Regions from separate parts of the Burkholderia sp. MR1-5-21 genome, predicted to be linked through region 3. Evidence: riboswitches for the same ligand, from Rfam matches in the RefSeq annotation. Region 3 holds a riboswitch; each other region holds the start of a gene.
What was found. Region 3 has a riboswitch for cobalamin ahead of ACV229_RS03345 (HoxN/HupN/NixA family nickel/cobalt transporter). Riboswitches for the same ligand answer to the same signal wherever they lie in the genome.

Region 1 (9,745 bases), on a different contig from region 3:
GCTCGCGCATCCCGAACGGATCGCCGCGCTGCGCGACACGCTCGGCGCGTGGACCGTCAGCGGCCCCGCGCGTCATGCGGTCACGGCCGCGTTCGCCGATCGCGCGTGGCAGACGGCGGCCCGCGAGCGGCTCGCCGCAGACGGCGAACGGCTCGCCGCGCTGCTGCGCGGGCACGGCTACGTCGTGCATGCGACGCCGCTGTTCAGCTGGACCGCCGATCCGCGCGCCGAAGCGTTGCATGCGGCGCTCGCGCGGCACGGCATCTGGACGCGGCACTTCGCGCAACCGTCGAGCGTGCGGGTCGGCTTGCCGGGCAACGAAGCGGAATGGCAGCGCCTCGCCGACGCGCTCGCAGAATGCGTACCCGGACTGCACGGCGCAGCGCCTTGAGAATGCGACCGCTCGCCTGCATGCTGCCGGCAACCGCTCTGCTCGCGCTGCTCGCGCTCGGCAGCGCGCCGTCCGCGCAAGCGGACGTCAGCGCCCGCGACGACGCGGGCAACACGGTCACGCTGCCGATGCCCGCGCAACGCGTCGTCAGTCTCGCGCCGCATGCAACCGAGCTGATCTACGCGGCCGGTGGCGGCGCGAAGCTCGTCGGCACCGTCACGTACAGTGATTATCCGAGCGCCGCGAAATCCGTGCCGCGCGTCGGCGACAACAAGGCGCTCGATCTCGAACGGATCGCCGCGCTGAAGCCCGACCTGATCGTCATCTGGCGGCACGGCAATGCGGAGCGGCAGACCGACGCACTGCGCGCGCTGCACATTCCGTTGTTCTTCAGCGAGCCGAAGCATCTCGACGACATTGCGTCGTCGCTGCGCCAGCTCGGCGCATTGCTCGGCACGCAGCCCGTCGCTGACACGGCCGCGGCCGCGTTCACGCGCGACGTCGACGCGCTGCGCGCACGCTACGCGACGCGCGCGCCCGTCACGGTGTTCTTCCAGGTGTGGGACCGCCCGCTGATGACGCTCAACGGCACGCATCTGATCAGCGACGTGATCGCGCTGTGCGGCGGCCGCAACGTGTTCGCGTCGCTGAAGCCGCTCGTGCCGACCGTGACGGACGAAGCCGTGCTCGCGGCCGATCCGGAAGCGATCGTGACGACGAGTGCCGGCGCGACGCCGTCGCGCGAGCCGCTGCCGAGCCTCGCGCGCTGGCGCGCGTGGCCGGCGCTGACGGCCGCCGCGCGCGGCAACCTGTTCGCGATCGACGGCGATCTGCTGACGCGCCCGTCGCCGCGCATCGCGCAAGGCGCGGCGGCGCTCTGCGACGATCTCGACATCGCACGCAAGCGGCGGCCCGCGCGCTGACGCATGCGCGCGCCCAGGGCCTGTTCACGCCGATAGCGGGCCCTGATCGTCCCAGTGCACGATCTCCCACGCACCGGATGCATCGCGCCTGCGCAGCCACACGATGCCGCCATACGGCACCGGCCGCGACAACAGCGAGTCGAGCGGCATCTGCAACACCTGCGACGCAAACACGCGGATCACGCCCGCATGCGTGACCACCCATTGCGGCCCATCGGCCTGCACGATCGCGTCGACCATCTGCGCGACCCGCGCGGCAAAACGCGCGACGCTCTCGCCGCCGTGCGCGCACGCGTGCATCAGGTCCGCGGCCCACGCATCGAGCGCCGCGCGGTCGATGTCGTCCCAGCGCTGCATCTCCCATGCGCCGAAATCCATCTCCTGCCAGCGCACGTCGCGCTGCAGCGGCACGCCGAGCGCGTGCGCAAGGCGATCGGCGACCGATGCGCAGCGTGTCAGCGGGCTGCACCCGATGCGCGCCGGCAACGGCGCACGCAGCGTCGCGACACGCGCGCGCACGGCCTGCGCGCCGGCCTCCGCCGGCGCCGCGAGCGGCACGTCGCTGCGCCCGTAGCACACGCCCGCATCGACATCGACCGCCGGATGCCGGATCAGGACGACGTCCATCCGAGCACCACGAGATAGATCGTCAGTTCACCCAACTGCTGCGCGAAGCCGAGACAGTCGCCGGTGTAGCCGCCGATGCGCCGCACCAGATAGCGCGCGAGCCACGCGCGCAGCAGCACGAGCGCCGCGAGCGCGGCCACGCCCGCGCGCCAGTCCGGCCAGAGTAGCCACGGCAGGCCGAACGCCGCCGCGACGAGCGCCGCGCGCGGCCCCATTCGCTGCGCGACCGGCTTCGCCTTGCCTTCGGCGCGCACATAATCGAGCGACATCAGCAGGCTCACCGCCATCGCGCGGCTCGCGGCGTGCGCGGCGATCATCGTCCACGCAGCGCGCAGCGGCGGCAGAGCAGCTAGCGCCTGCCATTTCAGGCCGAGCGCGATCACGAGCGCGACCGCGCCGAACGTGCCGATCCGCGAGTCGTGCATGATCCGCAGCACGTCGTCGCGCGTGTAGCCGCCGCCAAATGCATCGCAGCTGTCGGCGAGTCCGTCCTCGTGGAACGCGCCGGTTGCGAGCAGCGTCGCGGCGATCGACAGGCCCGCCGCGATCGACGCCGGCAGCACGCGCAGCGCGGCGAGGTAGACGAGCGCACCCCACGCGCCGACGCATACGCCGACGAGCGGAAAGTAGCGCGCGGCCTGGTCGAGATCGCCGGACGCGTAGCCGATCGCGCGCGGCACGGGCACGCGCGTGAAATAGCCGAGCGCGACGAAGAAGTAGCGCAACTCGGCGCGCAGGCCGCGTGCGCGCTCAGGCGTCACGATTGTCGACGCCCGCGGATTCGAAGCTCGCCATCTCGGTCATGAATGCAGCCGCCGCGCGCACGAGCGGCAGCGCGAGCGCCGCGCCCGTGCCTTCGCCGAGCCGCAGGTCGAGCGCGAGCAGCGGCTTCGCGCCGAAATGCTCGAGCATGCGGCGATGCCCTGCTTCGTTCGACGTGTGCGAGAACACGCAGTAGTCGCGCACGGCCGGCGCGAGCCGCTCCGCGACGAGCAGCGCCGACGTCGCGATGAAGCCGTCGACGAGGATCGTCATCCGCTCGCTCGCCGCCGCCAGAAATGCGCCCGTCATCATCGCGATCTCGAAGCCGCCGAACGTCGCGAGCACGTCGAGCGGCGCGATCGCGTGCGAATGCCGCACGAGTGCGCGTCCGAGCACCGCGCGCTTGTGCGCGAGCCCCTGGTCGTCGAGTCCCGTGCCGCGTCCGACGCACGCGTCGATCGGCACGTCGAGCAGGCGGCTCATCAGGCAGGCGGCCGAAGACGTGTTCGCGATCCCCATCTCGCCGAAGCCGATCACGTTGGTGCCGAGCGCCGCGTGATGACGCACGCGCGCGTCGCCCGCGGCAAGCGCGGTGAGCGCCTCGTCGCGCGTCATTGCCGGCTCCTGCGCGAAGTTGCGCGTGCCACGCGCGACCGGCAGCGAGATCAGCCGGTCGGACTCGGGCAGCGGCGACGCGACGCCCGCATCGACGATCTCGAGCGTGCTCTGCGCGACCCCCGAAAACGCGTTGATCGCCGCGCCGCCGGCCAGGAAGTTCGCGACCATCTGCGCGGTCACGGCCTGCGGATACGGGCTCACGCCTTCGGCCGCGATCCCGTGGTCGCCCGCGAACACGATCGTCGCCGGACGCTGCACGAGCGGCCGCTCGGTGCACTGGATAAGGCCGAGCTGCAGCGCGAGCGGCTCGAGCTGGCCGAGGCTGCCGGGCGGCTTGGTCTTGTGGTCGATCACGTGCTGCAGGCGCGGGCGCAATGATGCGTCGAGCGGCGCGATGTCGGGCAGGAAGTCGGTCTGTTTCATCGGTAGTTCGCCTCGTTGGCGCGGCAGCGGCCGCACGTCGAAAGAAAGGAAGTCATCGCCGCTCCGGCCACGCAGGCAGCAATGCGTCGCGGCCATCCTGGCGGATCAGCACGAGCGGATAGCCGAACGCGTCGCTCGCGCGCTCGGCCGTGAGCACGTCGTGCACGGGGCCCGCCCATGCGCGGCCGCGGCCATCAAGCAGCAGCGCATGCGTCGCGAAGCGGCGCGCGAGATTCAGGTCGTGGCACGAGAACAGCACGGTGCGCTGGCCGGCGTCGAGCCACGCGGCCAGCGCGGTCAGGCAATCGATCTGGTGATGCAGGTCGAGATGGGCGAGCGGCTCGTCGAGCAGCAGCAGCGGCGCATCCTGGCACAGCGTCGCGGCCAGCGCGACGCGCTGCCGTTCGCCGCCGGACAGCGACAGCACGTCGCGATCGGCAAACGGCGCAAGGCCGAAGGTCGCGAGCGCGTCGCGCGCGGCCGCACGGTCGCCATCGCGCTCCCAGCCCCAGCCGCCGAGATACGGGAAGCGGTTGAGCAGCACCGTGTCGAACACCGTCGCGCTGAACACATCGTGCAGGTGTTGCGGCATCAGCGCGCGCCGCCGCGCGAGCCGAGCGGGCGACCACGCGGCGAGCGGCCGGCCGTCGACTTCGACGTGGCCGCCCGACGGCGCGTGCAGGCCCGCGAGCGTCGCGAGCAGCGTCGTCTTGCCCGCGCCGTTCGGCCCCGCGACGCACCAGATCTCGCCGGGCCCGAACCGCTGCGTGAAGCCGCTCAGCAACGTGCGCGCGCCGACCCGCAGCGTCAGGTCGACCGCCGCATACGAGAAACCGTTGGCGGGCAAGGATGCGGCTGCATTCATCGCGTCGGTCTCCTCAGCAACATCCACAGGAACACGGGCACGCCGATCAGCGCGGTCATCACGCCGACCGGCAATTGCGCGGGCGCGATCACCGTCCGCGCGAGCAGGTCGGCCGCCATCACGCCGCCGCCGCCCGCGAGCATCGCGGCAGGCAGCAGCATGCGCTGGTCGTTGCCGAACGCGAGACGCAACGCATGCGGGACGACGAGGCCGACGAAACCGATCGTCCCTGCGGTCGTCACCGCGGCGGCCGCGGCCAGCGATGCGGCCAGGTAGATCCGCACGCGCAGCCGCGCGACCGGCACGCCGAGCGCGAGGGCGACCGCGTCGCCGCGCAGCAGCACGTTCAGTTGCGGCGCGGCCGGCAGCGCGACGCACGCGGCGAGCGCAAGCGCGGCCCACGCAAACCATGGCGCCGCGGCGCCGTTCAGGTCGCCGGTCAACCAGAAGATGATGCCACGCAGGCTGGCATCGGGCGCGAGCGACAGCAGCAGCGTGACAAGCGCGCCCCACCCGGCCGCGATCACGACGCCGGTGAGCAGCAACCGCGGCGACGCGTCGCGCAACTCGCCGCGCCACAGCTCGCGGCGCGCGAGGCCGAGCACGAGCCCCACCGACACGAGCGCGCCGGCGAACGCCGACGCGTCGACAAGCCACCACGCGGCGCCCGCGATCATCGCGACGAGCGCGAAGCCGGCCGCGCCGCCCGACACGCCGAGCACGTACGGTTCCGCGAGCGGATTGCGCAGCAGCACCTGCAGCAGCGCGCCCGCGAGCGCGAGCAACGCACCGCACGCGAAGCCCGCGAGCGCGCGCGGCAGGCGCAGCGTGCGGACGATGTCGGCGAACAGCGCTGCGTTGCCCGACGCATCGCCGCCGCCGTGCGGAACGAGCGAGGCGAGCGCCTGCAGCGGCGACATCGGCACGCTGCCGATCGTCAGCGACGCGATGAACAGCACGGCGACCGCGGCCGCGAGCGCCGCCCAGATCGCCGCCGCGCGCGTGGCGCTCATGCGGCGCACCGTCGCGCGCAGGCCGGCGCGCCCGCCCGGCGCCTACTGCTGCTGCCAGCCGAGCGTGACATAGGCGCCGCGCCGCGGCGTGTTGTATGCGTAGGCAAGCTCGTAGTCCTTGTCGAAGAGGTTGTCGATGCGCGCGCTGACGTACCACGCTTTCGTGATGTTGTAGCGCGCGAACAGATTGACGAGCCCATATCCGCCGAGCCGCCCGCCGCCCGAGTCGTTGCGCGCGCCACTGACGAGCCACTCGCCGCCGACGCGCACGGGGCCGAACGCGCGGCTCACCGCCGCCGACGCGAACCGCCGCGCGCGCCGGTCCAGGTCCTGATTCTGCGTTTCGTCGATCGGGTTCTGCAAGGTGGCGGCAACCCGCACGTCGGTCGCGCCGACGTGCCCTTGCCACGAGCCTTCGAGCCCCTGCACCTTCGCGCGGCCGACATTCTGCGCGACATAGAAGAAGCTGTTCGCCTCGGGCCGGTAGTCGATCAGGTTCGAATAGCGCGTCTGGAACGCGGTGAGGCGCACCACACCCACCGCGTTCGACGCATATTGCAGCGCGGCCTCGACCGAATGGCTGCGCTCGGGCTGGATCGACGGATTCCCGGCGATCGGGTAATAGAGGTCGTTGAAGCTCGGCGCGCGGAACGCATCCGAATAGCTGGCGGTGATTTTCCAGCGATCGGTGAGGTCGAGACCATAGCCCAGATAGTACGAGTTCGCGCCGCCGAAATCCGAATACTGGTCGCGCCGCAGGCTCGCCTGGAACTGCTGGCGGCCGATGCGTCCCGTGTAGCCGAGCCAGCCGGAATTCACGTGGCGTTGCGGCGCCGAATACACGTTCGACATGAACTGCTGGTCGAGCCGCTCATAGCCAGCCTGGATCATGTGGTCGGGCGCGATCCGGAAATCGTTCTGCCACGTGTACTGGCGGTTGTCGGAATTGAAGTGGTCAGTGTAGACGCCGTTCAGCTCCGTCTGGCTGCGGTCGTTGCCGGTCGCGACGCTGACATGCGTGGTCCACCAGTCGAACAGCTTGCCGTTCGCGAACACGCGTGCCTGCTGCACGCGCGAGTACAGGGTGTTCAGGTCGGTCGGCACGCCGAACGCGTTGTCGTAGCTGTTGTTGCCGTTCGACTGCAAGTACGTGATGCCCGCATCCCAGCGATCGTCGAAGCGATGCCGCAGCGATGCGGTGACGCTCTCGTTCAGGTAGCCGTTCGCATTCGGGTTCGCATTCGGCTGCTTCGCCGGATCGAGCGCGGAAAAGCCGTTGTCCTTGTTGCGCGCGATCGACACGCTGAAGGTCGTCTTGCCGTCGGCGTCGAGCCGGCCCGACACGCCCGCCTGCTGCGTCTGCGTGCCGTAGCTGCCGAGGCCGACCGCGAAATTGAAACGCGGCGGATGATTGCCGCCTTCCTTCGTGAACACCTGCACGACACCGCCGATCGCGCCAGAGCCGTACAGCGACGACACGTTGCCGTTCACGACCTCGACCCGCTCGATCTGGTCGAGCGGCAACTGGCTCAGCTGCGCGGCGCCGAGGCTCGCGGAATCGACGCGCACGCCGTCGATCAGCACGAGCGATTGCGTCGATTGCGCGCCACGCAAGAACAGCGTCGCGCTCGCGCCGGGGCCGCCGTTGCGCACGATCTGCGCGCCTGGTGCGAACGCGAGCAGCGTCGGCAGGTCGGCGCCCGGATGCGCAGCGATGTCCTGCGCGTCGAACACGGTCGTTTGCGGAATCGCATCGGCGAGGGCCTGCGGCGCGCGCCGCGCGGTGACGACGACCGGCGCGAGCAGCTGCGCGCCGGTATTCTGTCCGGTCTGCGCGCCGGCAGCGGGTGTGCCAGGTATGGCGGGTACGGCCGGTGCAGCGGCATCGGCAGCAACGGTCTGGGCCGTGGCGGCGAGCGGCAGCCCGCATAGCGCGCCGAGCGCGGTGCGGGCGATTGGGGTCAGCATCGAAGACATCCTGTGAACGGCTGCGCGCCCCGCTTCCCCGCAGGCCGCGCGTCATGAAGCCCGCGCACGGGCTCCCCGCCTCGGCCGGTATCCGGGCTGGCGGCACACCGGCTCGCCTTCCCGCGCTTTCATGCGCAGTGGCCTGCGCTCGCATGCGAACCGCACACGCCGAGCGCACCCGAGCCGGCCTGCATCGTTCGATGCGGCCGCTTACCGTTGCGGGGGCAGCGCAGGTTGGCCGCTCCTGGCGGAGCCGGCGCCCTGCTTCCCGTTTAACCGCGCGTCGTACGCGCGAGCACCGAGGCGGCGCCAGTTTAGGAGCGGGCCACGGGAGCGTCAAGAAAGCGGTCGGCACGCACGCGAAACCGGCCCCTGTCTCGCCAATTCGCGGCAAGAAGCAGGGGTGTTACGACTGGAAACGTTACAGATGTCGGAATGCGCGTTATTCCGCGCTAAAATGCTGGGTCTTTAGAGGACGCAGCAGATGCTCAACGAACTCGAAACCCTATCTCAAAATATTGGCCGACTGATTGCACTGAACCAGCGCTATCACTCGGAACGGCTCGCGCTCGAAGAGCAAGTCGCGCAATTGCGCGCGGAAGCAGACACGGTGCGCGCGGAGCTCGCGCAATTGCGCGAGGAGCGCAATGCGCTCGCGGCCGAACGCGACACGCTGTCGGCAAAGATCGACGACGCCCAGGTGAAACTGAACGCGATTCTCGAGAAGCTGCCGCGCTCGAAGAGCGTGGCGGAAGCCGACAACCAGCTCGACCTGCTCGATACACAGGCGCGCGCCGATAGCGACGACGCGGCCAGCCACGGAGAACACGCATGAGCACCAAGCAGATCGAAGTCTCGATTCTCGGCCAGGCCTATCGGCTCGCCTGTTCGGCCGAGACCGAAGCGGCGCTGCTCGAGGCTGTCGCGCGTGTCGACGCGGAAATGACGAAGATCCGCTCGAACAGCTCGGTGCGCGGCACCGATCGCATCGCAGTGATGGCGGCGCTGTCGCTCGCGTCCGAACTGCTGCGACTGCAAACGAGCGTGCGTCACGGTGAAGCATTTCCGGCGGAAGAAATCCGGCGTACAATGCGCCAGATGAACGAAAAGCTCGGTGCGGTGCTCGCACAGCACGAGACGCAGTAACCTCGAATCGATGTGTCGATTCCCCTTGATCTCCGGGGTCAACGGTGGTCAAATTGGACACAACGATTCACAGTTCAGTCAGCTTCCCTGCCTGGTTCGCCAAGGTCATATATTCCTTGAACCAATGCCATGTGCACGGTTGCGGAAATTTGTAGCACGGGCGCGCGCGTCACTCTGTCTGATGTACCCGAAGTGCTGCTAACTGCGACCAATTCTGAACCCTAGGTTCAGGATGCCGGCCTAGCGGCTAAGGCGGGGGCCTATCCAACGGCACCGGGTCTCACCCGGTGCCGTTTCCTTTTCCAGGGTCTGTTTGCATACGGAACGCACATGCGAATGCCCGAAATCGCTCGCAGGGCAAGAAGTGAGGAGCGCCGTTTGGCCAAGCCAAACAAGCGACGAGCGACGCCGCCATGCGGGCGATTTCGGGCATTCCCGTGGAATGGATTTTTAAGTTTGGGGTTGCCACGAGAACGGCCGTTCTCGTGGCAACGCATGCGCGTTCCGTATGCAAACAGACCCTGACTGCCTCTTTCTGCGTCGATCACGATCCATGCAATACTGGCTGATGAAGTCCGAACCGGACGAAGCGAGCATCGACGATCTCGCGAACGCACCGCAGCGCACGCTGCCCTGGACCGGCGTGCGCAACTATCAGGCGCGCAATTTCATGCGCGACACGATGAAGCTCGGCGACGGCGTGCTGTTCTATCACTCGAGCTGCCCCGAGCCTGGCATCGCGGGCCTCGCCGAAGTGTCGTCGACACCCTACCCCGATCCCACGCAGTTCGATCCGAAGAGTCCCTATTACGATCCGAAGTCGACGCAGGAAACACCGCGCTGGCTGCTCGTCGACGTTCGCTTCGTGAAGAAGGCGTCGCTCGTGCCGCTCGCGGCGCTGCGCGAATACGACGAGCTCGCCGACATGCGCGTGCTTGCAAAAGGCAACCGGCTGTCGATCACGCCCGTCACGCGCGCCGAATGGCGCTTCATCACCGAACGGCTGATG
Region 2 (9,745 bases), on a different contig from region 3:
GACCGCGCTGCGGCCGGTCTCGGCAACTGGCCATCCGGCTACCGGCCGCATCTGGCTCGCGGTCAACGGCGAGCCGCGCCAGCAAGGCGATCTCGCGGACATGATCTGGCCGGTGCCGGACATCATTGCGTACGTGTCGCGCTCGGTCGAGCTGCAAGCCGGCGACCTGATCTTCACCGGCACGCCGGCCGGCGTCGGCCCGCTGCAGCCGGACGACCGCGTGACGGGCGGCGTCGACGGCGTCGCGCAGTTCTCCTTCACGATGGGCGCGAAGCCCTGAGCGTCGACGCATGAATGCGCCGCGTGCCGCGCCGAGCGATCCGGCGCGGCATCGCGTCGTTCAGCGACGCGCGTTGCGCGCATCCATCCAGCGCGCACACAGGGCGGCCGACAGCGCGATCGCGGCGGACAGCAGCATCATGCCGAGCGGCGCGTAGCCCGCATTGCGTTCGGTCAGCACCACGCCCGTGAGCGACGACAGCGCGGCGCCGCCGCCGATGGTCATCGCGCCGACCAGGCCGGACGCACCCCCCGCCAGTTCGGGACGCACCGACAGCGCGCCGGCATGCGCCGCCGGATTCGTCAGGCCGTTGCCCACGCCGACCAGCACGCACGGGCCGAACAGCGCGATCGGATGCCGCACGCCCGCAAAGAACAGTGCGAGGCCGAGCAGCGGACCGGCGCAGGCCACAATGCGTCCCGCGACGAGCGTCGTCGTCAGCCGAAATCGGCTCGCGTATCGGCCGGCGGCGAAGCTGCCGAGCATGAAGCCCGCGGTGATCGTCCCCATGTAGACGCCGCGCATGGCAGGCGGCAAGCCGAATACCGTGCGCGCGGCCAGCGGCGCGCCGGCCAGGAACGCATAGAACGCGCCGGTCGAGAAGGCCATGCACAGCGCGTAGGCCCAGAAGCGGCGCGCGCGGAACAGCGCCGGATACGCATGGAGTTGCCGCCGGATCGTATCCGACGGCTTGCCGTTGGTTTCGCCGAACGTGAGCCAACACCACGCGAACAGTGCGCTGCCGGCCACGCCGAGGCACCAGAAACTCGCGCGCCAGCCGCAGGTTTCGTCGAGCGCGCCGCCCAGCGTCGGGCCGAGCATCGGCGCGAGCGCCGCCGCCATCGCCGCGTAACCGATCCGGCTGGCGGTCTGCGTGTAGCCGGCCGTATCGCGGATCGTCGCCATCGCCACCGGGTAGCAGCACGTGATGAACGCCTGCAGCAGGCGGCACGCGAGAAACACGCGGACGTCGGCAGCCAGCGCGCAGCCGAGCGATCCGGCCGTGAACAGCGCCAGCGCGGTCAGGACGACCGGCCGCCGGCCGAAGCGGTCCGACAGCGGCCCCATCACCAACTCCAGCGTCGCGGCGACGGCCGCGTAGCCGGCGAGCGACAGGCTCACGAGCGCGTAGTCGGCGCGGAATTCGCGCGCGATGTTCGGCAGCGACGGCAGGAACAGGCTCAACGGCAGCACCGAGAGCGCGCACAGCAGGGTCAGCGTGGACAGCGTCGGGAGCGGGCGTTCGGCGATCGTCGGTGTCGTCATTTGGATGCAGGAGGAGGCAGGATCGGGCGGGACAAAAAAAACCCCGAACGAGTCGGGGGCGCATGGGGTGCCGGCAGGTACCGCTACCGGATCATGCGCCGACTGCCTGCTAGTACCACGATGAAGGATGCTGCTTTCATGCTCGAATGCTCCGGGTCAGTTGCAACGATGTTAGGCAGGATGCCGCGACGGCGTCAACGGGCCTGGCGATGGCGGCTGCCCGCTCGCCCGCCGTTTCGCCGTTTCGTCGTTTCGTCGTTTCGTCGTTTCGTCGTTTCGTCGTTTCGTCGTTTCGTCGTTTCGTCGTTTCGTCGTTTCGCCCTTTTGCCCTTTTGCCGTTTCGCCCCCGCGCCTACCGCGCATGCACCGACACGAACCGCCGCGCGTTGTTGCGCTGGATCAGCACGGCGATCACCTTCCCGCCTTTCGCTTCGAGCGCCGCCACGTCGTCCGGGGTTTCGAGCAGCGTGTCATTGAGCTCAAGCACGACGTCGCCCGGCTGGATGCCTGCGGCGGCCGCCGGCCCATGCACGTCATCGACCATCATCCCGACCGCGAGCCCCGTCGAACGACGCTCGTCGTCGGTCAGCGGATGCATCGTCAGGCCGAGACGATCGCCGCCGCCGGCGGACAGCGCGGCAACGGGCTCCGCACCCGCACCGGCCGCCGCCGTGCCTGCCGCACCGGCCGGGGCAGCCGACCCGGCCGTGACTGTCAGCGTCATCGGCTTGCGGTTGCGGATCAGCTTCAGCGGCGCCTTCGAACCGGGCGGCAGCGCGGCCGCGACCTCGTTCAGTTCGGCCGAGCGGCCGATCGGCCGGTTGCCGAACTGCAGGATCACGTCGCCAGGCTTGATGCCGACCGCCGCCGCAGGCGAGCCCGGCTCGACCGCGTTGACGAGCGCGCCCGCCGGACGCGGCAGCCCGAATGCCGCCGCGAGCCCCGCACCGACGTCCTGCACGTCGACGCCGAGCGCATTCCCCGACGGCGCGCGTTGCGGCTGCACCTGTGCCTGCATCTGCGCCTGAAGTTGCGCGCGCACCTTCGCGGCGAGGCTGATCGGGATCGCGAACGTCAGGCTCGAATAGCGATCCGCGCTCGCGTAGACCTGCATCGCGATGCCGATCACTTCGCCCGCGCGATTGAACACCGGCCCGCCCGAGTTGTCCGGATTGACCGCGATGTCGGTCTGGAAGAACGGAAACGGGCTGCCGTCCGGCAGCATGTGCGACGTCGCGCTGACGATGCCGGCCGTGACCGTGTTCCCCGTGCCGTCCGGCGAGCCGATCGTGATCACCGGTTCGCCGACCCGCACCTTCGACGAATCGCCGAGCCTGACCACCGGCAGCTTCGTCGCGTCGATCTTCAGGACCGCGACGTCGCTCGTCGTATCGACGGTCAGCACGGTCGCCTTGAATTCGCGCCGGTCGGTCAGGCGCACCGTCAGGTCGGTCGCCTGATCGACGACCTGCGCGGACGTCAGGATCAGGCCGTCGGCGCTGACGATGAACCCGGAGCCGCTGCCCGACATCGTGCGCGGCGCGATGTCCGGCGACGGCGGCTGCGAAGGCGGCTGCGGAACGCCGCGCTGGAAGAATGCGGCCAGCGGATCGTCGGTGTCGAGCGTGGAGACGGCGCCCGCCGTGGCGGGCGCGGATGGCGCGCCCACCTGCGCATCGGGGGGCATGGCCTCGCTGATGTGCACGACGGCCGGTCCGTAACGCTCGACGATCGCGGGAAAATCGACCGGCGCCGCGCTGAGCTGCGCGACGTGTTTTTCCTTCGCCACGGACGGCGCCGGACTCGCCGCGATGGCCGCCGGCTGCATCGACACGCAACCGGCAAACACTCCCCCGATCAGCGCGGCGCGAAGCACGGCGCGGACAAGCGTCAGGCGAACCACGGTGCACCTCCCCCGGCAGTCGTCGCACCGCCCGATGCGCGAGACGCGCATGCGGCCGACAAGCCCCAGCACACGCTCCATTTATACTCCACGCCGCGCGCCAGAGCATACGAATCGACACGCGGCATGCGGGCTGCGCATGCGTCGCAGAACGGCTGCAGCATTCGTTCCGGTCAAACCGCGCGTTTCGTCAATCCGCACAACTCCGACGTTCGCAACCCGCGCACGGAAAGCGTGTACGGCGGGTGCGCGCGTCGACCCGGCGCACGTGACCGACGCAATGCTTCCGGGCAAGACGACGCGCGGCCCCGGTTCAGCCGCCGAGCCGATGCGCGAGCGCGGACAGCGTGCGCAGCAGCGGCTCGAACGCATCGGCCGACGTGTTGCCGAAGCCGAGCACGAGCCCGTTGTGCGCGGTGTCCGCATGCATCGAGAAGCCCGACAGCGCGAACGGGCCGATGCCGTGCGCACGCGCGGCGTCGACGAGCGCGCGATCGGGGTAACGCGCTGGCAGGCGCAGCGTCAGGTGCAGCCCGCACGGGCCGCCCTCGACGCGGTGCGGCACCGTGAAACCGCCGTCGAGCGCGGCGAGCAGCGCCTGCCGGCGATCGCGGTAGAGCCGGCGCATCCGGCCGAGGTGGCGGCCGTATTCGCCCTTCTCGATGAAGTCGGCCAGCGCGAGTTGCACGTGCCGCGTGCCGCCGCGCAGCATCTCCGGCAGCACCGCCTGCACCGCGGACAGCAGCGCTTCCGGCAGCACGAGGAAGCCGAGCCGCAGCGCCGGAAACATCGTCTTGCTGAACGAGCCGAGATACACGACCGGCGAATCGGGCGCGAGCCCCTGCATCGCGCCGATCGGCTCGCCGGTGTGCCGGAATTCGCTGTCGTAGTCGTCTTCGATGATCCAAGCGCGATGGCGGCGCGCGGCATCGATCAGCGCGAGCCGACGCGAGATCGACAGCACCGCGCCGGTCGGAAACTGGTTCGACGGCGTCGTGTAGACGAGCCGCGGCGTCCGGTCGCGCCAGTCGTCCGCGTGCACGCACATGCCTTCGCGGTCGACCGGCATCGCGACCACGTCGAGGTCGGCCGCCTGCATCGCGGTGCGCGCGCCGCGATAGCCGGGCTCCTCGACCCACACCGTGTCGCCGGGGTTCGTCAGCAACTGCGCGCACAGCGCGATCGCGCCTTGCGCGCCCTCGGTCATCACGATCTGCTCGGGACCGCAGCGCACGCCGCGCGTCACCGCGAGGTGGCGCGCGATCGATTCGCGCAGCGCAGGCTCGCCGAGCGGATCGCCGTAGCCGAGCAGGTCGCGCCCGCCGCGGCGCAGCGCGCGATCGATCGCATGGCGCCACGCGTCGACCGGAAAATGCGCGAGCGCGGGCACGCCCGGCCGAAACCCGTCGAACTCGCGGGCGCCGATCAGGCTCGGGCGGATCCGCGCGAGCCGCTGCGCGACGGCGGGTGCCGCGGCACGCCCGCGCGGCGCGCTGCGGCGCGACAGTCCGACCACACGCGTGCCGCGCCGGTCGGATTGCAGGAAGCCTTCGGCGACGAGCTGCTCGTACACGGCCGTCGCCGTGTTGCGCGAAATGCCGAGCGTGTCGGCCAGCGCGCGCGTGCCGGGCAGGCGGCTGCCGGCCGGCATCGTGCCGCCAAGAATCGCGTCGCGCAGCCGCTGCAACAGCTGCCGTTGCAGCGACGGCGCGCCCGGCGCGCGCGACAGCGGCGCGTCGAGCTGCGGCGGGACCTCATCGGAAGTTGGAACGGAAGTCATCGAATGGAGCGTGGCACCATAAAATCGCCGTATGCTGGCGCTTCTCATGGTACCTCGAGATCACTACGATCGTCTGCATGCCGGCATGTCGCCGGCCGCCAACCGAAGCGAGATCGACCTTGTCCACGCTCACCAACGCTTTTCAACAGCCCATCGGGCAACCGGTTCCCGACTGGTCCGCGCGCCCGCGCCCGCAACGCGTCACGCTCGACGGCCGCTACTGCCGTCTCGAGCCCCTCGACGCCGACCGTCACGCGGCAGACCTGTATGCCGCGTACGCGCAAGCGGTCGACGGCCGCGACTGGACCTATCTCGCGCATGGCCCGTACACCGACGAAGCGAGCTACCGCGAGTACGCGCGCGGCGCGGCAACGAGCCCCGATCCGCTGCACTACACGGTGATCGATCGTGCGACAGGCCGCGCGGTCGGCACACTCGCGCTGATGCGCATCGATCCGGCCAACGGCGTGATCGAGGTCGGCTCCGTCACGTTCTCGCCCGCGCTGAAGCGCACGCCCGTGTCGACCGAAGCGCAATACCTGCTGATGCAATACGCGTTCGACACGCTCGGCTACCGGCGCTATGAGTGGAAGTGCGACAGCCTGAACGAGCCGTCGCGCCAGGCCGCCGCGCGGCTCGGATTCCGCTATGAAGGCACGTTCCGGCAGGCGATCGTCTACAAGGGCCGCAGTCGCGACACCGCGTGGTATTCGATCGTCGACGGCGAGTGGCCGGCCGTCGCGGCGGCGTTCGACGCATGGCTGTCGCCCGCGAACTTCGACGCGCAAGGCGCGCAGCGCCAGTCGCTTGCCGCGATCCGTCACGCGCAGGCGAACGCGCGCGACGCGGCCGGCCGCGAGAACGGCGCGACGGGTATCACGGTCCGGCCGCTCGCCGCCGCCGACGAGGCCGCGTGGCGTCCGCTGTGGCAGGGCTATCGGCGCTTCTACAACACGGCGCCGAACGACGCCGTGTTCACGACGACATGGGCGCGCCTGATGGACCCCGACGAGCCGATGTTCGTGCTCGGCGCGTTCGACGCGTCGGACACGCTGATCGGGATCGTGCACGCGATCTACCATCGCTCGTGCTGGACCGAAGGGCCGTACTGCTATCTGCAGGATCTGTTCACGGCGGCCGAAGCGCGCGGGCGCGGCGCGGGCGGCGCGCTGATCGAGGCCGTGTACGCGCACGCGCGCGAAGCCGGCGCGAGCCGCGTGTACTGGCTCACGCACGAGACGAACACGACGGCCCGCGCGCTGTACGACCGGCTCGCGAACAACGCGGGCTTCATCCAGTACCGCAAGGATCTCGGCTAGCGGATGGGCTGCGGCCGTCAGCGTCGCGCGACGCGGCGGGCTTGAGGAGGAAACGCGCGCCGGGCCAGCATTCTGCTGCCCCCGGCGCGCGAAGCGGTGAAGTCGCGCCGCCTACGCGCGCGCGCCGATCAACCCGCTGCGCTCGACGAGCGCGCCGAACAGCAGGCCGATCGTCGTCCACATCACGACCTGCATGCCGATCGCGGCCACGCGGAACTTCCACAGCACGACGGCCGGGAACGCGGCGGGCACTTCGTTGATGTCCGGCAGCGCGAACTGCACGAACGCGATGATCGCGACGAACACGAGCCCGCCAGCCACCGACGCATTCCATGCGCCGAGCTTCGCCGACAGATGCCGCCGCACGCCGAGCGAGAACACCATCGCCGCGATCGAGATCGCAATCATCAGGAAGAACAGCCCGGTGCGAAAGCCGATCGTGTCAGGATCCCCGACGGACGGCGGATTGGCCGGATACTTGAGGTTCGGCACGATGACGAGCGCGACGAACGCGGCCAGCGCGAGCCATGCCGAGAGCGCGCGGGCCTTGATCTGCCCGACCCGCCCGTACGCATACGCGAACGTCAGCGCAAAGAGCCCGCCAAACGCGGCCCCGTACGTGACCACGCCGGTCAACAAACCGAGGCCGGCCTGCGTCTCGCGGCTGACCAGCTCGGGTTCAGGCGCGTCGCCCTTGGCCGCGTCGAGCTTCTCTTCGAACGCGATCGCCTGGTTGACCTGCGGCTCCCCGGCCACCTTTGCAAAACAGAACGTGAGCAGACCCGCGGCGATGCCCGCGAGCATGCCGCGTACCAGCAGCTTCCCAACCATGTGCGTCCCCTGTCAGTGGCAAGGAAAGCCGAGCAGATGGCGGCCGTCGTGCACGAATTCGTGAACGTACATGCCGGGGACGAGCGACGTCGCGCCCTCCTCGGCTCCGACGAAGTACAGCGCCAGCAACAGGAGCAGGCCGGCGAACACGGCCCAGGGCAGGAGTTCCCGGACGGGAATGGGCGCCGGCGCGACTGCCGGCTTGAGAACTGCGTCGGTCATGATGAAACCTCCAGGGGGATATCGCGCCCCAACGAACGGTTGAAAAGATCGGGTGTAGCGACGAAGGCAGGTCTGGCTTTCGGAAACGTTCGTGACCGATTACAGTGGCGCGACCGCGCCGGAATTGCACCGGCTTCCGCACTTCGCAACGGGGGGATTGTACGCGTGAACGTTCCGGATCAGAAAGCATTCCGCTGCGCGCGTCGGGTCCGCCGCGACGGCGCCGTCACGCGATGAGCATGCATCTGCGCCTGGTCGCGCACGCGGCTACCCGGGCGATGCGCACGGGCGCGTTTCCCGACGACGATCCGCTCGACGCGCGCGGCGTCGCACAAGCCGCGGATGCCCGCGCGCAGTGGTCTTGGCCGCCCGATGCGACGGTGCTGTGCAGTCCGGCGCGTTGCGCGCGGCAGACCGCCGAAGCGCTGGAACTGCATGCGAGCGTCGAGCCGGCGCTCGCGGAGATCGACTACGGCCGCTGGCGTGGCAAGCGGCTCGCCGATGTCGTGCGCGAGACGCCTGAACGCCTGCATGCGTGGCTGGCCGATCCGTCCGCGTCACCGCACGGCGGCGAATCGTTCGACGCGCTCCGGCGCCGGGTCGGCGCGTGGCTCGACCGGTTGCCGACCTCGGGCGACGTGATCGCGATCGCATCGGCGCCCGTGATTCGCGCCGCAATCGCGCATGCGTCGGGCGCCGCATCCGCGACCGTGTGGCGCGCCGACATCGCGCCGCTGTCGATAGTCGAACTGTCGCAGCATGCCCAAGAATGGATCGTAATATCCGGCTTCTTGCACGGCGCGAACGACCGCTGAATGTCCGATATACTGGATTGCACGTGATTCGCGTCCGAACCCTTCACCAGGAATCTGTCCTGTGAAACCGCGAGCCGGCCTGATCCTCGAACTCGTCGTCAACTTGGTGCTGCCGTGGGCCGCCTACCGCGTCGCGCACCCGTATTTCGACGAAAGCGGCGCGCTCTACGCGTCGGCAATCCCGCCCGTCCTCTGGACCATCTTCGAATTCATCCGCACACGCCGCATCGACGCGGTGAGCGTCGTCGTGCTGTTCGGCATTGCGCTGTCGATCGTCGCGATGGCGCTGGGCGGCGGACCGCGCGCGTTGCTGATGCGCGATTCGCTCGCGTCCGGCGCGATCGGCGTGATGTTTCTGCTGTCGCTCGTGCGTGAACGTCCGGTGATCTTCTATCTCGCGCGCGCCACCGTGGCCCGCGAAATGGCGGGCGGCGCGGCACGCTTCGAAGCGGCGTGGGACGAGCAGCCGTTGCTGCGCCAGACCCTGCGCCTGATGACCTTCGTGTGGGGCGCCGCCATGACGCTGGAAATGCTGCTGCGCTGCTGGATGGTCGCGAACTGGACCGTCGAGCGCGTGCTGGTCGTGTCGCCGATCATCGGCTATACGGTGTTCGGCGGCCTGCTGATGTGGACGTTCTGGTACCGGCGGCGGATGCGCACGCGCAACAACGTCGACATCCCGACCCGCGACGGCCTGACCGAAACCGCCGGTCGCTGACGGCCGCCCGGCGCGCTCGCGCCGCCCTCCCGGCGGGGATCCGGATTCTCCGTCCGGTATGCCACCCTCCCGGCGGGAATCCGAATTATCCGTCCTTTGCGCCGCGCTCCCGGCGGGAACCGGGATTCCCCGTCCTGTATGATGCGCGGCGTCTTGTCCGACGAATGCTCCGCCGCTTATGTCCTTTCCGCCCCTGCCGTTCACGGCGACCTGGATTGCCCTGTTTGCCGCAGCGGCGCTCGCGTGGGTCCGCCCGCTGCGCGCCGCCAGCCTGATCCTCGCCGCGCTCGGCTATGCCGGCGCACTCGCGCTCGGCATGCTCGCGCCGCTCGCACTGGCGCCGCTGGCCGCGCTCGTGCTGGCCGCATGGGGCGTGTCCGCCGCGCGCCAGCCTGCGGTGCGCGCCGCCGCGCACGCCGCGTTCGTCGTGCTCGCCATTGCGCTCAGCCTGCATTGGCTGCCCGGCTTCCACAATCCGCGCGCGATCGGTCCGGTTCGTTTCACGCCGGACGCCGTGCCGTTCACGATGTACCTGAATCTCGACAAGCCGCTCGCCGGGCTGTGGCTGCTGTGGGTGTTGCCGTGGATCGCACCGGCGGTTCCGCTGGCGC
Region 3 (9,745 bases):
CGTGACGTTCGCGGCGCGGTAGTCCTCGATCGGTGGAAACGCGAGCTGCACGCTGAATTTGCCGGGGAACAGCGTATCCGTGTCGGTCAGCGTGTACGAAAGCCGGATCGAGTCGCCTTTCGCGAGCGCGGGAAACGCGACGATGCGCAGGTGCTCGGCGCTGAATTGCGGCGCCGCGACCGTGACGGGCGCCGGCCGGTCGAAGATGCCGTGCTGGACATCGACCGGCACCGTCGAGCCGTCGGCGTGCACCGTCTGTGCGGTGTTGACGGCGAGCGTCTGAAGCTGCGCGTTGTACGGCAGCACGTACTGGCCGAAGCGGGCGATCGCCGCGTCCGTCAGCAGCTTGATCGACAGATCGACCTGTGCGGTGCGCTTGCCGGATGCGTCGACCCTGATCGTGTTGTCGAGTCGCTCGACCTGGTAGTCGGCGGCGAAAGCAGGCGAAATCTTGAGCAGCAGCGCCGCGATGCCGTAGTGGGCAATACGCGAGAGAGTCATGTCGGTCCCCGTGGTTGGAAGGTTGGTGACGCCGGCTGCGAAAGCCTGGATGAGCCTGAATGAGAAAAACGAAGAGGATGAAAATGACGACCGGGCCTGCCGGCCGGTTTCCCCCGTATCGGCCTTCGGCAGCGGCGCGAACACCGGATCGACCCTATCCAAGCCGCTCAGTGGCGTCAATTGTCTGAGTATTCGGCGGGCGGCTGCACGGCGGCCGGATACCGTCCGGTGCCGCACGCAGTCGACCCGGCTTCCCGGGCGGCAGTTTGAACGACTGTCAATTGCGCACGCCGGTTCTCCGGGGACCGGAACGTCGGATCGCCGCTGCAGCCGTCCCCGCCGCCTTGACGCTCCCGCCCGCTCCACCTACACTCGCACGCGTTTCGGTGCTCGCGCGCACCCTCCGGCGCGCGCAGTTAAACGGGAAACAGGGAGCGAGCCTGCATCGCAGCCGCGCCAACCTGTGCTGCCCCCGCAACGGTAAGCGAACGCTTCACGCCACGCGCGAAGCAGCGCCGCTTCGCCGCATGCCACCCGCATGCGGACGACTGCCACTGGACGCCTCGTGCGTCCGGGAAGGCGAAGTGGCGTGTTCGTCAGCCCGGATACCGGCCGAGACGAGGGGTTCAGCGCCGCGGGGATGCGGCGCATTGTCCACGGCCGCAGCCGCAGTGCGTCCGGCATCCGAGCGTTTCCCGTTTCCCGACCCGCTGTGCGTTTCGCGCAGGCCGGTCGAGCATCCGGGGCATGTGCGGGCCCGGGCATCCGGTGCCGGCCGTGTTGGCATTCACCATGTCGACCGTTCGCAAGGGAGCACCATGCTCGACTCGTTTTCCCGCCTGTTCAACGACAGCCCGTCCGGGCTGCGCGGCAAGATCATCGCCATCTATTCGTTGCTGATCGCGTTCAACGTCGGCGCGTGGATCTGGGCGTTCATCGCCTTCCACGGCCAGCCGGTGCTGCTCGGCACCGCGCTGCTCGCATACGTGTTCGGCCTGCGCCACGCGGTCGACGCCGACCATATCGCGGCGATCGACAACGTCACGCGCAAGCTGATGCAGGAGGGCCGCAGCCCGCTCGGCGCGGGCCTGTTCTTTTCGCTCGGCCATTCGACGGTGGTGATCGTGATGTCGGTCGTGGTCGCGCTGACGGCGGCGTCGATCGCCCGCTTCGACGGCATGCGGGCGATCGGCGGGACGATCAGCACCTGCGTGTCGGCGTTTTTCCTGCTGCTGCTCGCGGCCGCGAACCTGATGATCCTGATCTCCGTGTACCGGACGTTTCGCGCGGTGAAGCGCGGCGAACCGCTCGTCGAAGAGGATCTCGACCTGCTGATGAACAAGCGCGGCGTGCTCGCGCGCATCTTCCGGCCGCTGTTCCGGCTCGTGTCGCGCAGCTGGCACCTGTATCCGATCGGCTTCCTGTTCGGGATCGGCTTCGACACCGCGACCGAGATCGCGCTGTTCGGCATCTCGGCGACGCAGGTGCAGGGCGGGCTGTCGTTCTGGTCGGTGATGGTGCTGCCCGCGCTGTTCACTGCCGGCATGACGCTCGTCGACACGACCGACGGCATCCTGATGATGGGCGCGTACCGCTGGGCGTACGTGCGGCCGATCCGCAAGCTCTACTACAACATCACGATCACGTTCGTCTCCGTGCTGGTCGCCGCGCTGATCGGCGGCATCGAGGTGCTCGCGCTCATCGCCGACAAGCTGTCGCTGCAAGGCCCCGTCTGGGACTTCGCATCGATGGCGGCCGCGCATTTCGGCATGCTCGGCTACCTCGTGATCGGGCTGTTCGTCGCGAGCTGGCTCGTGTCGGCCGTGATCTACCGCGTGAAGCGCTACGACGAGATCGACGTGACGATCTCCGCCTGATTTCCCTTTTCGACACAGGACATTCCATGACCATGCGCAAGCTGCCCGTCACCATCGTCACGGGCTTTCTCGGCAGCGGCAAGACGACCTTGATGCGCCACATCCTGCAGCACGCGCAGGGCCGCCGCATCGCGGTGATCGTCAACGAGTTCGGCGAACTCGGCATCGACGGCGAGATTCTGAAGGGGTGCGGCATCGGCTGCGACGACGCGCAGGACGAAGCGTCCGGCCAGCTCTACGAACTCGCGAACGGCTGCCTGTGCTGTACCGTGCAGGAAGAGTTCTACCCGGTGATGGAGGCGCTCGTCGAGCGCCGCGCGGACATCGACCACGTGCTGATCGAGACGTCCGGCCTCGCGCTGCCGAAGCCGCTCGTGCAGGCGTTCAACTGGCCGACGATCCGCAACAGCTTCACCGTCGACGCGGTCGTGACCGTCGTCGACGGGCCGGCCACCGCGAGCGGCCAGTTCGCCGAGAACCCGCAGGCGGTCGACGCACAGCGCCGCGCCGATCCGAACCTCGACCACGAATCGCCGCTGCACGAGCTGTTCGCCGACCAGCTGTCGTCCGCCGATCTCGTGATCGTCAACAAGGCCGACCTCGTCGACGGCGCGCAGCTCGAGCAGGTCGAGGCGGCGATCCGGGAAGAGATCCCGCCGCAGGTGAAGATCGTCCGCGCGACGCGCGGCGAGCTCGATCTCGCGATGCTGCTCGGGCTCGAGTCGGCGTCCGAGGAAACCATTCACCTGCGCCACGACCATCACGGCTCGGCCGACGACGAAGATCACGACCATCATCACGACGATTTCGATTCGGTGGTCGTCAGCGGCGACGCGGGCTCGCGCGACGCGACGATCGCCGCGCTGCAGCGCGTCGTCGAGACGCATACGATCTATCGCGCGAAGGGCTTCGCCGCGCTGCCGGACGCGCCGATGCGCCTCGTGATCCAGGGCGTCGGCCGCCGCTTCGACAGCTACTTCGACCGCCGCTGGCAGGACGGCGAAGCGCGCGCGAGCCGCTTCGTGCTGATCGGCGAGGACCTCGACGCGGCCGCGCTGCAGCGCGCGTTCGACGCGGCGCTCGCGGCCGAGACGCAACAGGCGTAACGCACGATGCATCTGCTGCGCACCACGCCGGGCGGCTTCGTCGACGATACACAGGGCGTCGTCCGGATCGACCAGCAACCCGCCGAAATCGTGATCCTGAGCTCGGCGGACACGACGCTGTCGCTGCTCGCGAGCATCGTGCCGCGTCTGCCCGAAGGTTTCCCCAGCGTGCGGCTCGCGAACGTGACGTTCCTGCGCCAGCCGGCATCGGTCGATTTCTACGTCGACGACGTGCTGAAGCACGCGAAGGCGGTCGTGATCGACCACCTCGGCGGCGAAGCGTACTGGCCGTACGGGATCGAGCAGGCCGTGTCGCTCGCGTCGCGGCACCGGCAACGGCTCGCGATGTTCTCGGGCGACCTGCAGGAAGATCCGAACCTGATCGCGAAGAGCACCGTCGCGCCCGAGCTGTGCCGGTTGTGGTGGCGCTATTTGCGCGAAGGCGGCGCGCACAACGCCGAAGCGCTGTTGCGCAGCATCGCGTTTCACGCGCTCGGCTTCGGCGACGAGCCGGCGCCGCCGCGTCCGCTGCCGGCCGCCGCGCTGTATCACCCGGCGCGCGACCCGGCGAGCATCGACGACTGGCTGCCGCGCTGGACGCCCGGCGCGCCCGTCGTCGCGATCCTGTTCTACAAGGCGCACTGGCAGGCCGCGAACACCGCCGTGTTCGACGCGCTTGCCGATGCGCTGATCCGTGAAGGGCTGAATCCGCTGCCCGTCGCGGTGACGTCGCTGAAGGATGCGGTGAGCCGCGAAGTGGTCGCGCAGCTCTGCGACGCGCACGACGTCGCGCTCGTGCTGAACACGACCGCGTTCGCCGCGGGCGCAATCGATGCGCCCGAACCCGACATCCTCGCCGGCGACGCCCCGGTGCTGCAGGTGATCCTGTCCGGCGGCAACCGCGACGCGTGGCTCGCCGACAACCACGGACTGCATGCGCGCGACATCGCGATGCACGTCGCGCTGCCCGAGGTCGACGGCCGCATCGTCACGCGCGCGGTGAGCTTCAAGGGGCTCGCGTACCGTTGCGCGCACACCGAGGTCGACGTCGTGCGCTACCAGCCCGACGCGGAACGCATCGGCTTCGTCGCGGCGCTCGCGCGCGGCTGGTGCCGGCTGCGCACGCTCGACAACGCCGACAAGCGCGTCGCGCTGATCCTCGCGAACTATCCGCAAAGCGAAGGGCGGATCGGCAACGGCGTCGGGCTCGACACGCCCGCGTCGGCGCTCGGCGTGCTCGCGACGCTGCGCGACGCGGGCTATCGCGTCGCCGACTTGCCGGCCGACGGCGACGCGCTGATCGCGCGGCTCACCGAAGGCGTGACCAACGATCCGGCGATGCAGGCGTTGCGGCCTGCGTTCCAGAGCTATGCGCTCGCCGATTACCTGACGCATTTCGACCGGCTGCCGGCGGCCGTGCGCGATGCGCTGAGCGAACGCTGGGGGCCGCCGGAGGCCGACCCGACGCTGCGCCGCGGACGCTTCACGATCGCCGGCTGGCGCGCGGGCAACGTGTTCGTCGGGATCCAGCCGTCGCGCTCGCGCGGCGAGAACGACTACGCGAGCTATCACGATGCGGACCTCGTGCCGCCGCATGCGTATCTCGCGTTCTATTTCTGGCTCCGTCATGCGTTCGGCGTCGACGCGGTGATCCATCTCGGCAAGCACGGCAATCTCGAATGGCTGCCGGGCAAGAGCGTCGCGCTGTCCGATGCATGCTGGCCCGACCTGACGCTCGGGCCGCTGCCGCATCTGTATCCGTTCATCGTCAACGATCCGGGCGAGGGCAGCCAGGCGAAGCGGCGCGCGCAGGCGGTGATCGTCGATCACCTGATGCCGCCGCTCACGCGCGCGGAAAACTACGGCCCGCTGCAGGATCTCGAGCGGCAGGTCGACGAATACTACGAAGCGCTGATGGTCGACGCGCGACGCGCGAAGCTGCTGCGCAAGACGATCCTCGCGACGATCGCCGAGCACCGCCTGCACGACGAGCTGAGCGTCGCGCCGCCGCTCGACGCGAGCGGCGAGGACGAATTGCTGACGCGCGTCGACGCGTGGCTGTGCGAGCTGAAGGAAGCGCAGATCCGCGACGGGCTGCATGTGTTCGGCGTGTCGCCGGTCGACCGCCAGCGGCGCGACACGCTGCTCGCGCTCGCGCGCTTTCCGATCGGCGACGGGCAGCACGCGCGCGCCGGGCTGATCGGCGCGCTCGCGCGCGATCTCGCGCTCGGCGACGATTTCGATCCGCTTGCCGCCGACTGGGCTGCGCCGTGGCAAGGTCCGCGGCCCGCGCTGCTGGCGGACCTCGACGATACGCCGTGGCGCCACGCGGGCGATACGCGCGAACGGCTGGAACGGCTCGCGCAGCAGTGGCTCGATCGCTTGTGCGAGGCCGCGCCAGACGGGCATTGCGAGCCGCCGCCCGGCGAGTGGCCGCATACGCTGCCCGTGATCGATCGCGTGCGCTCGACGCTGATGCCGGCGCTCGACGCATGTGGCGGCGAGGAGCTGCGCCAGTTGCTGCGCGGGCTCGACGGCCGCTTCGTGCCGCCGGGGCCGAGCGGCTCGCCGTCGCGCGGACGCCCCGACGTGCTGCCGACGGGCCGCAATTTCTACTCGGTCGACACGCGCGCGGTGCCGACGCAGGCCGCGTGGTCGCTCGGCCTGAAATCCGCGCAGCAGCTGATCGAGCGGCATCTGCAGGATCACGGCGACTACCCGCGCGCGATCGGCCTGTCGGTATGGGGCACGGCGACGATGCGCACGGGCGGCGACGACATCGCGCAGGCGTTCGCGCTGATCGGCGTGCGGCCGAAATGGGCGCACGGCAGCCATCGCGTGACCGACTTCGAGATCCTGCCGATCGAGATCTTCGACCGGCCGCGGATCGACGTGACGCTGCGCGTGTCCGGCTTCTTCCGCGATGCGTTCCCGAACCTGATGCACCTGTTCGACGCGGCCGTGCAGGCCGTCGCGGCGCTCGACGAGCCCGAGCACCTGAACCCGATCCGCGCGCGCATCGAACGCGAGCGCGCGAAATGGATCGCGCAGGGCGTGCCGCCGGACGACGCGCGGCGCCGCGCGGGCTGGCGCGTGTTCGGCGCGCGGCCGGGCAGCTACGGCGCGGGCCTGCAGGACCTGATCGACCAGCGCCGCTGGCAGACCGATGCCGATCTCGCCGATGCGTACCGGCAGTGGGGCGGCTACGCGTATGCGCAGAACAGCGCGGGCGACGCGGCGCCGGACGTGTTCGGCGAGCGGCTCGCGGCGATCGACGTCGTCGTGCAGAACCAGGACAGCCGCGAGCACGACATCCTCGATTCGAACGACTACTACCAGTTCCAGGGCGGCATGACGGCGGCGGTGCGGCATCTGTCGGGCCGGCAGCCGAGCCTCTATCACGGCGACCACGCGAACCCGGCCGCGCCGAAGATGCGCACGCTGCGCGAGGAAATCGCGCGCGTGATCCGCTCGCGCGTCGTGAACCCGAAATGGCTCGACGGCGTGAAGCGTCACGGCTACAAGGGCGCGGCGGAAATGGCCGCGACCGTCGACTATCTGTACGGCTATGACGCGACCGCGCGCGTGCTGGCCGACCATCAATATGCGCTCGTCGCCGATGCGTACCTGTTCGACGACGACACCCGCGCGTTCCTCGAACGGCACAATCCGCGCGCACTGCAAGGCATCTGCGAACGCTTCGTCGAGGCGATGCAGCGCGGGCTGTGGCAGCAGCCGGGCGACTATCGCGAGCGGATCGAAGCGGTCTGGCTCGCGAGCGAACATCTTCAGGAAGGAGGACGGCGATGACCGATCCGACGCACCGTCCACGCGCGGTGCTTTCCGCAGTGTTGCCCGCAGTGTTTCCATTCGCCGCGCTCGTCGGACAGACGGCACTGCAGCAGGCGCTGCTGCTCGCGGCCATCGATCCGTCGCTCGGCGGCGTGCTCGTCAGCGGGCCGCGCGGCACCGCGAAATCGACCGCCGCGCGCGCGTTGGCCGAACTGCTGCCGGAAGGCCAGTTCGTGACGCTGCCGCTGTCGGCAAGCGACGAGCAGGTGACGGGCACGCTCGATCTCGCGCACGCGCTTGCGGAGAACGGCGTGCGTTTTCAGCCGGGGCTGCTCGCGCGCGCGCATCGCGGCGTGCTGTACGTCGACGAGGTGAACCTGCTCGCGGACGGGCTGGTCGATACGCTGCTCGACGTCGCCGCAAGCGGGATCAACATCGTCGAGCGCGATGGCGTGTCGCACACGCACGATGCGCGCTTCGTGCTGGTCGGCACGATGAACCCGGAAGAGGGCGAACTGCGTCCGCAACTGCTCGACCGCTTCGGGCTGATGGTCGCGCTCGAGAACTGCTACGACGCGGCGCAGCGCGAACAGATCGTGAAGGCGCGGCTCGCGTTCGATCTCGAGCCCGACGCATTCCGCGCGCGGCACGACGCGGCGCACCGCGACCTGGTTGAACGGATTCGCGCGGCGCGCGAGCGGCTCGCATCGCTCACGTTCGACGATGCCGTCCATGCGCGGGTCAGCGCGCTGTGCATCGAGGCGGCCGTCGACGGACTGCGTGCGGATCTCGTGATGCTGCGCGCCGCGCGTGCGCTGGCCGCGCTCGACGGCGCGGACACGGTGACGGTCGGGCACGTCGAGCGGGTGGCGGAAGCCGTGCTGCAGCATCGGCGCAACACGCGGCACGCACCGTCCGATGTTCCGCCTCACGGGCGCACGAACGACGACCGCTCGCCGCGCGACATGCGCGAGGAACGCGCCACGTCGTCCGACATGGACGGCTCGTCCGGACGCGACACGGCCGATCCGCAGGGCGAATGGGGCTACCTGCCGCCGGAACCGGCCGGGTTGCAGGCGGTCAAGTGCGTGGTGCCGCTGCCGCTAAAAAAACGCTGAGCCATCGAGCCGGCGCCGCCGCGAACACGGTTCGCGGTCCTCGATGGCAGCAGGGCGCAAGCGGGCGTGCGGCGGCCGCGCCGGGCGTTGCACGCGCCGGCGCGGCCGTCGCCGCCGTTGCATGGCCGGCGACGTTCGCGGCCAAGCGCGGCGACCCGTTGCATGCCGATCATCTGCGTTTCCGGAGACGGGCCGCCGCGCCGCGCGCGCTGCATTGCTTCGTGCTCGACTGCTCGGCGTCGATGCTGTCGTTCGACCGTCTCGCAGCGGCGAAGGGATTGATCGTCGCGTATTTCGATCAGGCCGCGCGCGTGCGCGCGGAGACGGCGCTGATCTGTTTCGGCGGGGCGGGCGCGCAACGCCGCTTCGGGCCGGCGGTGCCGCGCTGGTGGAATGCGCGCTGGCTCGAACCGGTCGACGGCGGCGGCGGCACGCCGCTCGCGGACGGGATCGATGCGGCCGCGGCGCTGCTCGCGCGCGACGCGCGGCGCGATCCGGACAAGCAGCGGTGGCTGTGGGTGCTGTCCGACGGACGCACACGCGAGATGCCGGCGAAGCCGGCGGCGGCCGATCACGTCGTGTTTGTCGATTTCGACGATGCGGCGGTGAAGGTCGGGCGGGGGGCGCGCCTTGCCGCTGTGTGGGGGGCGGAGTGGGTCACGCCGGAGACGCTGTTGCGAGGTTGAGCGTTCGGACCTGCTGCACAAGATTGGCCTCCCGATCGTGTTCGTTGTCGAAGCACACGGCCGACAGACGTATCTGCTGACCATTGGTTTCCACTGACAAAATTCCGGCCGGATCGACGGCGGGCGACGAGCTCGCCGTCACAGCGGCCCAGCGGCGCATGGCGCCAGGTCGGCGTTCTCTGCAGGATGCTCGCGGGAGTTTCCCCACTGTGATCGCGCGACTTTGCGCCTAAGATGAAAGCGTGATTCGGCGCAGGCCCGCGAATGTCGGGAGCCGGGAGGCAGCGCCTGGGTCGACGTCAACGAATGTTTTCATCATGCATGTGAGGGTGTGCACGGCGCCTGCCTGTCATGCGGCTGCAATGACGCCAAGGAGCGCGGCGATCGACGCGCGGGCGACCTCTGGTCGGTCTGGCTGGACGGTCTCGCTTCGCCACGCCTTGCTCGCAGTGGCTTGCGTGCTGGGCGCGGCACCGGCTGCGCTCGCCGACACCCCCGCCAATAAAGTCGCGCCAGCCGATACGGCGCGCGCCGTCACCGCCGCGGGCCGCGCCGATCCCGTCATTTCGCCACGCGACGCCGCCGTGCGCCAGGTCGTCCTGGGCATCATCAGCTTCACGCACTGGCCGGCAACGCCCGCCCGCCTGCACCTGTGCGTGACGGGC

Region 1: it holds a riboswitch for cobalamin, as region 3 does, so the genes downstream of both, ACV229_RS13110 (TonB-dependent receptor domain-containing protein) here and ACV229_RS03345 (HoxN/HupN/NixA family nickel/cobalt transporter) in region 3, are expected to answer to the same signal.
Region 2: it holds a riboswitch for cobalamin, as region 3 does, so the genes downstream of both, ACV229_RS10365 (CbtB domain-containing protein) here and ACV229_RS03345 (HoxN/HupN/NixA family nickel/cobalt transporter) in region 3, are expected to answer to the same signal.

What each region holds. Positions count from the first base shown of each region.
Region 1 covers NZ_JBSAXD010000008.1:31,148-40,892, reverse strand. Annotated here, with positions in the region: gene cobD (threonine-phosphate decarboxylase CobD) at 1-391, shown strand, start outside; gene ACV229_RS13140 (cobalamin-binding protein) at 394-1,314, shown strand; gene cobC (alpha-ribazole phosphatase) at 1,339-1,941, opposite strand; gene ACV229_RS13130 (adenosylcobinamide-GDP ribazoletransferase) at 1,926-2,702, opposite strand; gene cobT (nicotinate-nucleotide--dimethylbenzimidazole phosphoribosyltransferase) at 2,692-3,744, opposite strand; gene ACV229_RS13120 (ABC transporter ATP-binding protein) at 3,797-4,609, opposite strand; gene ACV229_RS13115 (FecCD family ABC transporter permease) at 4,606-5,622, opposite strand; gene ACV229_RS13110 (TonB-dependent receptor domain-containing protein) at 5,665-7,590, opposite strand; cobalamin riboswitch at 7,656-7,908, opposite strand; gene ACV229_RS13105 (ATPase) at 8,075-8,425, shown strand; gene ACV229_RS13100 (cell division protein ZapA) at 8,422-8,736, shown strand; RNA gene ssrS (6S RNA) at 8,818-8,999, shown strand; gene ACV229_RS13090 (EVE domain-containing protein) at 9,290-9,745, shown strand, end outside.
Region 2 covers NZ_JBSAXD010000006.1:14,950-24,694, forward strand. Annotated here, with positions in the region: gene ACV229_RS10335 (fumarylacetoacetate hydrolase family protein) at 1-280, shown strand, start outside; gene ACV229_RS10340 (Bcr/CflA family efflux MFS transporter) at 341-1,546, opposite strand; gene ACV229_RS10345 (trypsin-like peptidase domain-containing protein) at 1,899-3,449, opposite strand; gene pdxR (MocR-like pyridoxine biosynthesis transcription factor PdxR) at 3,763-5,229, opposite strand; gene ACV229_RS10355 (GNAT family N-acetyltransferase) at 5,349-6,548, shown strand; gene ACV229_RS10360 (CbtA family protein) at 6,660-7,379, opposite strand; gene ACV229_RS10365 (CbtB domain-containing protein) at 7,392-7,559, opposite strand; cobalamin riboswitch at 7,550-7,783, opposite strand; gene ACV229_RS10370 (histidine phosphatase family protein) at 7,841-8,416, shown strand; gene ACV229_RS10375 (VC0807 family protein) at 8,478-9,134, shown strand; gene ACV229_RS10380 (CPBP family intramembrane glutamic endopeptidase) at 9,313-9,745, shown strand, end outside.
Region 3 covers NZ_JBSAXD010000002.1:160,561-170,305, reverse strand. Annotated here, with positions in the region: gene ACV229_RS03350 (DUF3857 domain-containing transglutaminase family protein) at 1-501, opposite strand, end outside; cobalamin riboswitch at 869-1,132, shown strand; gene ACV229_RS03345 (HoxN/HupN/NixA family nickel/cobalt transporter) at 1,320-2,378, shown strand; gene cobW (cobalamin biosynthesis protein CobW) at 2,405-3,484, shown strand; gene cobN (cobaltochelatase subunit CobN) at 3,491-7,294, shown strand; gene ACV229_RS03330 (ATP-binding protein) at 7,291-8,394, shown strand; gene ACV229_RS03325 (vWA domain-containing protein) at 8,553-9,080, shown strand; gene ACV229_RS03320 (YfiR family protein) at 9,398-9,745, shown strand, end outside.